4 regions of the Rhodopseudomonas sp. BR0G17 genome follow, and region 1 is predicted to be linked to each of the others. Evidence: riboswitches for the same ligand, from Rfam matches in the RefSeq annotation. Region 1 holds a riboswitch; each other region holds the start of a gene.
What was found. A riboswitch is a leader RNA that binds a small molecule or an ion and turns the genes downstream of it on or off. The one in region 1 is predicted to bind cobalamin.
Positions count from the first base shown of each region.

Region 2: it holds a riboswitch for cobalamin, as region 1 does, so the genes downstream of both, DY467_RS13275 (cysteine-rich small domain-containing protein) here and DY467_RS15045 (TonB-dependent receptor) in region 1, are expected to answer to the same signal.
Region 3: it holds a riboswitch for cobalamin, as region 1 does, so the genes downstream of both, cobT (nicotinate-nucleotide--dimethylbenzimidazole phosphoribosyltransferase) here and DY467_RS15045 (TonB-dependent receptor) in region 1, are expected to answer to the same signal.
Region 4: it holds a riboswitch for cobalamin, as region 1 does, so the genes downstream of both, DY467_RS03025 (DUF1636 domain-containing protein) here and DY467_RS15045 (TonB-dependent receptor) in region 1, are expected to answer to the same signal.

Region 1 covers NZ_QUML01000018.1:15,550-17,744, forward strand. The annotation lists gene DY467_RS15045 (TonB-dependent receptor) at 1-1,245, opposite strand, end outside; cobalamin riboswitch at 1,355-1,550, opposite strand; gene typA (translational GTPase TypA) at 1,978-2,195, shown strand, end outside.
Region 2 covers NZ_QUML01000014.1:83,565-85,759, reverse strand. The annotation lists gene DY467_RS13280 (acyl-CoA dehydrogenase family protein) at 1-596, shown strand, start outside; gene DY467_RS13275 (cysteine-rich small domain-containing protein) at 663-998, opposite strand; cobalamin riboswitch at 1,190-1,388, opposite strand; gene DY467_RS13270 (histidine phosphatase family protein) at 1,441-2,016, opposite strand; gene DY467_RS13265 (Crp/Fnr family transcriptional regulator) at 2,194-2,195, shown strand, end outside.
Region 3 covers NZ_QUML01000012.1:139,537-141,731, reverse strand. The annotation lists gene tcuA (FAD-dependent tricarballylate dehydrogenase TcuA) at 1-386, opposite strand, end outside; cobalamin riboswitch at 533-743, shown strand; gene cobT (nicotinate-nucleotide--dimethylbenzimidazole phosphoribosyltransferase) at 948-2,012, shown strand; gene DY467_RS12045 (adenosylcobinamide-GDP ribazoletransferase) at 2,009-2,195, shown strand, end outside.
Region 4 covers NZ_QUML01000002.1:209,312-211,506, reverse strand. The annotation lists gene cobT (nicotinate-nucleotide--dimethylbenzimidazole phosphoribosyltransferase) at 1-663, opposite strand, end outside; cobalamin riboswitch at 760-957, shown strand; gene DY467_RS03025 (DUF1636 domain-containing protein) at 1,065-1,496, shown strand; gene cobU (bifunctional adenosylcobinamide kinase/adenosylcobinamide-phosphate guanylyltransferase) at 1,493-2,023, shown strand; gene cobW (cobalamin biosynthesis protein CobW) at 2,027-2,195, shown strand, end outside.

The sequences.
Region 1 (2,195 bases):
GGCGAGGCCGAAGACATGGCCCTTGAAGGTGGTGTCGAAGCGGTTGCCGATCTGCTCCTGGTCGTGAAAAATCTCGATATAGGAGCTGCGGTTGATATTTCCGGTGGTCGGGCTGAACGCGTAGCTCTCGACGTCCTTCCAGTGCCGGTGCGTGCTGAGATAGTAGGTGACGTTCTTCACCGAGACGCCTTCGGCAACGTCCCACTCGGTCTTGAGCTGGGTCCAGTTGTCGCGATAGCGGATCGAGGCATCGCCGACATTGTAGTTTTGGAAGCGCAGCGACTCGTCGAGCCGGCCGTTCACCAGAGGCGTGCCGAAATAGCGCGACGGGCTGCGGTCGGCGTAGTCTTCGCTCAGCGTAAAGGCGAGATTGTCGGCGGCCTGTACCCGGACCGAACCGGACACCGCGACGTTCGATGTCTTGTCACGGTCGACCCAGCCGTCCGACATGTTGCCGATCGCCGCCAGCCGATAGCTGACATTGGGATTGATCGGGCCGCCGGAGTCGACCGCGAGGCGCCGGGTCAGGTTGGTGTCGAGCGAGATCTCGGCTTCGTTGCGTTGCACGTCGAGCGGCTTCTTGGAGATCACGTTGATGGCGCCGCCGATCGCGCCTTCGCCATACATCACCGAGGCCGGGCCGCGCAGCACTTCGATGGTCTGCGCCGTCCAGGTGTCGAACGGGAACGTCATGGTGCCGGAGCCGACATACAGCCGGGTGCCGTCGTAGAGCGACATCACCGTGCCGTTGCCGGTGAAGCCGCGCGTGGTGAAGGCGAGGCCGCCATTTCCCGGACGCGGGCTCGCAGTGAACCCGGTGGCGTTCTGCGTCACCGCGTCGATGACGTTGTGCTGGCCGCGCTCGGCGATGGTCTCGGCGCGAATCACTTCCACGCTGGCCGGTGTTTGCAGCGGCGTCAGGCCGAGCCGACTGCCGGTCGAGGAGGGGGTGCCGAGGTTGAAAGTAGGGGCGGTCGACGTGGTGGTCGTCGGCTGAGTGGGCGCGGGCGCGGGCGTCGCGACAGGACGCGCGGCGGCACGGCGCTGGCGCGACGATCCGGCATTTGCCGTCGCGCGCGGCTTGGCGGCACGTGCGGTCTGGCCCTCGACCACGATCGGGTCGAGACCGCGCGGATTGGCCGAGGCGGTTTGCGCCAGGCCGTCGACCGGCCAGAGCAGAGGGACGAGGGCGACAGAGGACAGCAGGCGACGATTGCGCCCGAGAGGCAGAACGGCGGGAGTCATTTTCTTGGCTCGCGGCTAACGTGGCACGTCACCGCGAAACAGGTCTGCCGCAGCCTTCTTGTGGGCTACGGTTCGACTCGCACCAGGACACCCCGCCCGATGTGCTCGCGTGTGACCACGACTGACGGCAGGTCTCCTGGCTCGCGGGTCGTTGCCGTTCACCGCCTTCCCAGGACGAAAGCCCAGTGGCGTGTGGCGAATGGCTCGCCGCTTACAGTTGCGGGGGCAGCCGCGGAATAGAGTCCGAAGACCCGCACCGCGTTCCCTATTGATCCCTTTCGGGAACCGTCGCTGGTCACGGTATTGGACATACGGCAGCGGTGTCAACGAACCGAGCGGGAAAAATCCAATCAGTCCAAGGGACAACGGCTGCACTATGAAATTACCAATCGCAGTGACGATGTACGTAATGTTATAACATTACATCATTAGGTCAAGCAGTCTGAGGAACAAAGCCGGAGGCGCTCCGGGGCACGCTCCGGCGGCCACCGCGCCGAAGCTGGTCTGTCCATCCGCAACCGTCATTGTTATTTCGCGATTTCTGCGTATATTGCGTCGCAACGCGTGCTGGTGCCCGGTCCTATTCGGCCGGGCCTGTTTTTTGCGATTTCAGATTGCGATTGCCCGGCGCGTTTCAGACATAGGCTGGCTTCGGCGCGCCCTTCGGCGCATCCCGCGGTGTGCCTATGATCTCGCTGATCAGGCAACGCCCGCAGGACCGACAGAAGAGCCATGACCCTCCGTAACATCGCCATTATCGCCCACGTCGACCACGGCAAGACTACTCTTGTCGACAAACTGCTGCAGCAGTCCGGCACCTATCGCGACAACCAGCGCCAGGTCGAACGGGCGATGGACTCCAACGATCTCGAACGCGAGCGTGGCATCACCATTCTGGCGAAGTGTACTTCGGTGGTCTGGGGCGACACCCACATCAACATCGTCGACAC
Region 2 (2,195 bases), on a different contig from region 1:
CGCTGATCGTGCTGGAGACCAAGGACAACCCCGGCTTCAAGCGCGGCCGCAACCTCGACAAGATCGGCCTGCACGCCTCCGACACCTCCGAGCTGTTCTTCGAGAATGCCCGCACGCCGAAGGAGAACCTGCTCGGCGGCGAAGAGGGCAAAGGCTTCGTGCAGCTGATGCAGCAGCTGCCGCAAGAGCGCCTGATCATCGCGATCGGCGCCGTGGCGGCGATGGAGCGCGCGGTCGCGCTGACTTCGGACTATACGCGGGAGCGCAAGGCGTTCGGCCAGCCGATTATCGAATTCCAGAACACAGCTTTCACGCTCGCCGAACGCAAGACCGAAGCCTTCATTGCGCGGGTGTTCGTGGATTACTGTCTGGTGCAACTGATCGCCGGCAATCTCGATGCGGTGACCGCCTCAATGGCGAAATGGTGGACGACGCAGAAGCAGGTCGAGACCGTGGACGAGTGCCTGCAACTGCACGGCGGCTACGGCTACATGCAGGAATACCCAATCGGCCGGATGTTCATCGACTCGCGGATCCAGAAGATCTACGGCGGCACCAACGAGGTGATGAAGCTGTTGATCGCCCGCTCGCTCTAACGCGAAAAATGCCAGCGCCTCCGCTACTGCTGTAATCCAGCGATGCGGAGGCGGCGGCAATGTTTTTTAGTCGCCGCTTTCCGAGACTTCGCGCTTGAGGCGGCGCGGATCCTGGGACTGGCTGTCCCAAGGCACTGGCCGCTCCAGCCAGCGCTGGATGAAATTCCACGACCGCCGATAGCCGTTGTGCGGCAGGGTGCAGTCCGAACAATCCTTGCGCGTCAGCCCATTGCGATCGACGAAGGTCTTGTAGGGGCCGGGGCACTGATAGGCGCTCAGCGGGCAGTAGCAGAACAGGCAGTTGAATTCCCGCTCGACGCCGCGATGGCACGGCAGAAACGGGCAGGCCTCGTTGGTGAAGCCCTTGAAGGCTTCGTTGGTAGTTGTGTCTTTCGGCTCCATGACCGTTCCCTCGCGCCGCAGCAATGGCCGCCGGCTCAATCGCGGCGGCGCTGTGGCTGGTTCTGATTGAAGGGGGATGAGTGCTAGGCGATGCCAAGCGTCGCGTGACGCCTATCGCGGCTGCACGCGGCTTAGCCTTGCTAAGAGAATTCGGTCATCGCTGCTCCGCTCTCGACCCGCCGTCGATCGGTTAGATGCTTCCGTCTTCGGCCGGTCTCCTGGCTCACGGATGTCGCCTGGATCGCCTTCCCGACGCCGTTGGCGTCAGTGGCATATGATCCGGACAGATCCGCTTACAGTTGCGGGGGCAGCTACGGATTTGGCGAAAAACACCGCACCGTATTCCCAGTTTCACCTCGCACGCGAGGCACCGAAGACGTCAAAACCAGAGCACGGGGCTGCAGCCTGTGCAAGCAAAAAGGCCTCGTTCTAAACGGCCAGCCTAACCCACTACACGATTGACCCAGACGATCCGCCAGCCGGACGAGCCCAGCCGATCGATCTGGGTCAGCGACAGCGGATCAATCACAAAGCTCAGCGCAACCTCGGGGGATGTCTTAAGAGCAATCGCCAGAACGGCGCGAATGGTGCCGGAGTGTACCACCAGCACGACGTCACCACCGGGCAGCCGCGCCAGCCCCTGCCGCACCCGCTCGATCTGGTCGACAAAGCTCTCGCCGCCCGGCGGCGCCAAGCGCGCCGCATCTTGCCAGAACGCATCGTAGGCAGGGCCGAGTTCACGCGACAGATCGTCGTGGCGGCGCCCGGTCCAGGTGCCAAAATCCTGTTCGCGGAAATCGGGTTCGAGCATCGCATCGAAGCCGAGCGCTGCGGCGGTCTCGCGCGTGCGCCGGCTCGGGCTGGCGACCACCGTCGCATCGTGCGGCAGTTTTTCGCCTAGCGCAGCGAGCACCGCAGTGTCACCGAGATCGACCGGCGCCTCGGGAGCGTGAATCACGCCCTTTGGCCCATCCACCGGCGCATGCCGCACCAGCCACAGCCGGCTGAAGTCGCTCATCGGTCATCCTCGCGCAGTCATGATCCGACCGACAGAGCACGTCGGAGCCATGCCTCGCAAGCGACGACGAAAACGGCCGCCCGGCGTTCGAAAAAATAGCAACCTCTGCCGCCTCTCGGAGTTGAAGCCCCCAAGTTCCATCAACCCTATCAGATGATCTAACTTGAAAGGCGGACCAT
Region 3 (2,195 bases), on a different contig from region 1:
TTGATCATCGCTTTGCCGCCGCCGAGCGGAAACGCGGTGCGGCGGGAGTACGGCATCACCCCGGTGCCGGGCGACTGCAGGTGCACGCCGTGGTCGATCAGCCAACCGGCGATGCTGCGCGCGCGTTCGATCAGCAGCTCCGTCAGCACTTGGTCGGTGCCGTCGCCCGTGACGCTGCGTAGCTCGGCGCGCAGTTCATGCGCTGTGTAGCGATCAGGGACATAGGCCAGTGGCGTCTCGTGCGTCAGCCGGAAATTGCGGCCGTGGCGCGCGTTGCCGCCGCGTAGGGGCCGCGGTGCCGCTTCGAGCAGGCGGACCGAAGCGCCGCTGCGGCGCGCGGCAATCGCAGCGCAAAGACCGGCGATTCCGCCGCCTATCACCGTCACATCCCACAGCAAGATGCGGTCAATCCGGTCGAGATGATGCGCCAGGGCCGCTCGAGAGCGGCCAAGAAAAGCGCGGCTTGGTGGACCTTCGTCTTAGAGGGCGGCTCCGGGTTGTTGTCAATCTTGCGCCCGTGGCGTCGCCGTGCTGTGGTGCCGCTCGCTTCGGTGCCCTTCGTTCGAAGGGTGAAACGGGAATGCGGTGCGGCGAGCAATCGCCAAGTCCGCGGCTGCCCCCGCAACTGTAAGCGGACCGCTTCCGGTCACACCGCCACTGAGAACGGCATCCTCAAGCCGCTCGGGAAGGCGACCGGGACAATGTCCGCGAGCCAGGAGACCGGCCGAAGTCCGAAAACCATGCCATTCGACGGTGGGTCGAAGAAGGACACAGACATGCTGCACCGACCGCCGACCTGACGCGCGCCTCTGCTTTCCGCGGAGAAATCCCGTCGTCGCCCGAACGAACCAGCGCGCACAGCTTTGCTGTCGCCGCCACGATGGTCGTTCGACTGTCTTCACTGCCCGCTGTCGTGGCGGCAGCATTCCTTTTGCCGAGCCTCCCGAATGCACGCGCCCCTGCTTGATCCACGTATCCTTTCCGTTTCGCCGGTCGATCCCGCCCATGAGTCCGAGCTGCGGGCTCGGCTCGACGGCAAGGCGAAGCCGCCGGGCTCGCTCGGCCGGCTCGAAGAACTCGCCGTGCAGCTCGGGCTGATCTGGCATCCGGCGCCGCCGCGGGCTGAGCGTGCGACGGTGTTCATCTTTGCCGGCGATCACGGCCTCGCCGCCGATCGGGTGTCGCCGTATCCGGCGAGCGTGACACGCTCGATGGTCGAGGCGTATCTGGCAGATTGCGCCGGCGTGAACGTTCTGGCGAAAGCGGCAGCGACCGAGGTGCGGATCGTCGACGGTGGCATCGATGCCGACATGCCGCCACATCCCAAGCTGATCGATCGCAAGATCCGGCGCGGCACCCGCAATGCACGCCACGAACCAGCGATGACTCACCAGGAGGCGGCGCGTGCGATCACGGCGGCGGCCGATCTGGTGCGTGAGGATATTGTGGGCGGTCTCGACATCGTTGCGATCGGCGAGATGGGAATAGGCAACACGACGTCTGCTGCGCTGATCACCCACGCGCTGACTGGGGCTGCAATCATCGATTGCGTCGGCCGCGGCGCCGGGATGGATGATGCCGGCGTCGCACACAAACGCGCCATCGTCGAGCAGGCGGCGGCGCGGGCGCAGCCGACGGCGCCGCTCGACGTGCTCGCTGAGTTCGGCGGATTCGATATCGCGATGATGGCCGGCGCGGTGCTGGGCGCTGCGGCTTCGCGGCGGCCGGTGGTGATCGATGGCTTCATTGCCAGCGCCGCTGCGCTGCTGGCGGTGCGGCTGCAGCCCGCGGCGCGCGATTACTGCGTGTTCTCTCATCGCTCGGCCGAGCGCGGCCACCGTGTGCTGCTCGAAACGATGCAGGCGACGCCCTATCTTGATCTCGGCTTGCGGCTCGGTGAGGGCACCGGTGCGCTGATGACCGTTCCGCTGCTGCGCGCCGCTGCCGGCATCCTCAACGATCTCGCCGCGCTGTCGGACGTGCTGGCGGGCCGGTTCGGATCGCGCGCGTGAGCCGGCAGATCCAATCCCTGCTCAACGCCGTGCAGTTCATGACGCTGGTGCCGACGCCGCGCACCGCGCTGTTCGACGACGACTGGTTGCTGAGCGCATCGAAGTACTTTCCGTTGGTCGGCGCCGGGATCGGTCTTGTGTGCGGTGGCGTGCTGCTCGCAGGCTCGCTGATCTGGTCCGGCG
Region 4 (2,195 bases), on a different contig from region 1:
GATCGCCGCCTTCTTCTTGGCCATGCCGTCGGCATCCTGGCCGGCGCCGATCCCGATGCTCTGATCGAGCGGCGCCGGGCCGAGGCGGTGCAGCAGCAGAGACGACGAAGCCGTGTTGCCGATCCCCATTTCGCCGAGCGCGATCACGTCCGCCCCCGCGGCGATCTCGGCCCGCGCCAGTTCGGCGCCGCGATCGAGCGCCTGGCACGCCTCCGCGATGCTCATCGCCGGCTGACGCGCCGCGTTGGCGGTTCCCATCCGCACCTTGGCGTCGATCAGATCGGGATGCTTCGGCAGCTCGGCGGCGACACCGGCGTCGATCACCCGGACGTCGACATGGTTGGCGGCTGCGAATGCATTGGCGGTGGCCTTGCCGGCCAGATAGGTCATTACCATCGCCACCGTCACGGCGGACGGATATTGCGACACGCCTTCTTCGGTCAGGCCATGGTCGCCGGCGAACACCATCAGCACCGCATTGTCGGCGCGCGGCGGCTGCGGATGTCGCATCAAGGCCAGTTCGATGGCGAGGTCTTCGATCCGCCCGAGCGAGCCGAGCGGCTTGGCCTTGCCGTCCACCCGCGCCCGCAGGGTTGCTTTCAGCGACGGGTCGACCGGGGTGATCGACGGCGGCTGCCAGGTGACGAGGGTTTCGGTCGGCATCGGATGGTCCTTTGGTTCGGCAAGGCGCGCAACTGAGGCAAACGCGCAAGCCCGGTCAACACCACCTTCGCGTTGTTGACCCGCAACAGCGTCGCAGCTAGCGTGCCAGACGATGGTCCTTCCGCAAGGAAGGTGAAAAGGGAAGCCGGTGGGAGACGCGGTGCGTCTCGATCCCGGAGCTGCCCCCGCAACTGTAAGCGACGAGCCATCGCCGAGGCCACTGGGAATTCCTGGGAAGGCGGCGAATGGCGGCGACTCGCGAGCCAGGAGACCTGCCATCGCGTATTGTGCTTTGAAGGGTCGTCGGGGCGGGGTGCACCGGACGGAAGCAGTGCGGACGGCAAAGGCCTCTCCCGCGCGTTCCGACAAAGCTCGATAGCTGACGCGATGATTCGAGCCCGATGGATTCCGAGCCCCCTGCCGATGTGAGCGCCGATCCGCCGCGCGTGCTGCCTGGCGCGCCGGTGATGGTCAGCGTCTGCACCACCTGCAAGACGATCGACGGCGTCGCCGTCGGTGCGCCGATGCTGGAAGCCGTCCGCGACGCGCTGGCCGGCGCCGGCGGAGCGCAGGTCCGCGCCGTGCAGTGCCTGTCCGCATGCAAACGCGCCGCCACCGTCGCAGTGTCGAGCGAAGGCGGCTACACGTTCGTATTCGGCGATCTCGACGGCGCCGGCGGCGCCGACGCGGTGGCGGCGTTCGTCGCCTCCTATCAGGACAGTCACTACGGTCTGGTGCCGTGGCGGCAGCGACCGGAAGTCCTGCGCAAGGGTACCGTCGTCCGCCTGCCGCCGCCGCAATGGTCTCCCGACGATGGGCGGGCGCCGGCATGAGCGCGCTGATCTCTACCCTGGTGCTTGGCGGCGCGCGCTCCGGCAAATCGGTGTTCGGCGAACGGCTGGTCGCCGAGAGCGGCCTCGCCAGGATCTATCTCGCGACCGCCACCGCCAGCGACGACGAAATGTCCGATCGCATCGCCCACCATCGCGCCCGCCGCGGCGAGGGCTGGACTACGATCGAGGAGCCGCTCGGCTTGGTCGATGCGCTGACCCAGCACGCCGGCCGCGGCCGCGCCGTACTGGTCGATTGCCTGACACTGTGGCTGTTCAACCTGATGGAAGCCGGCCGCGATCCCGAGGTCGAGGCGAGGCGGCTGGCGCGCTATCTCGGCGTCGCCGCCGGACCGATCGTGCTCGTCTCCAACGAAGTCGGCCTCGGCCTGGTGCCGGAGACGCCGCTCGGCCGCGCCTTCCGCGACGCGCAAGGTCGCCTCAATCAGACCATCGCTGCCGCCGTGCCCAACGTCGCCTTCATCGCCGCCGGCCTGCCGCTGTGGCTGAAACGCCAATCAGGAGAGTAGTTCATGACCGCCCGCGTTCCCGTCACGGTGCTCACCGGCTTTCTCGGCGCCGGCAAGACCACGCTGCTGCGCGCGCTGCTCAATCAGTCGAGCGGCCGCCGCATCGCGGTGATCGTCAATGAATTCGGCGATGCCGGTTTCGACGGCTCGCTGGTCGAGGATTGCGGCGCGT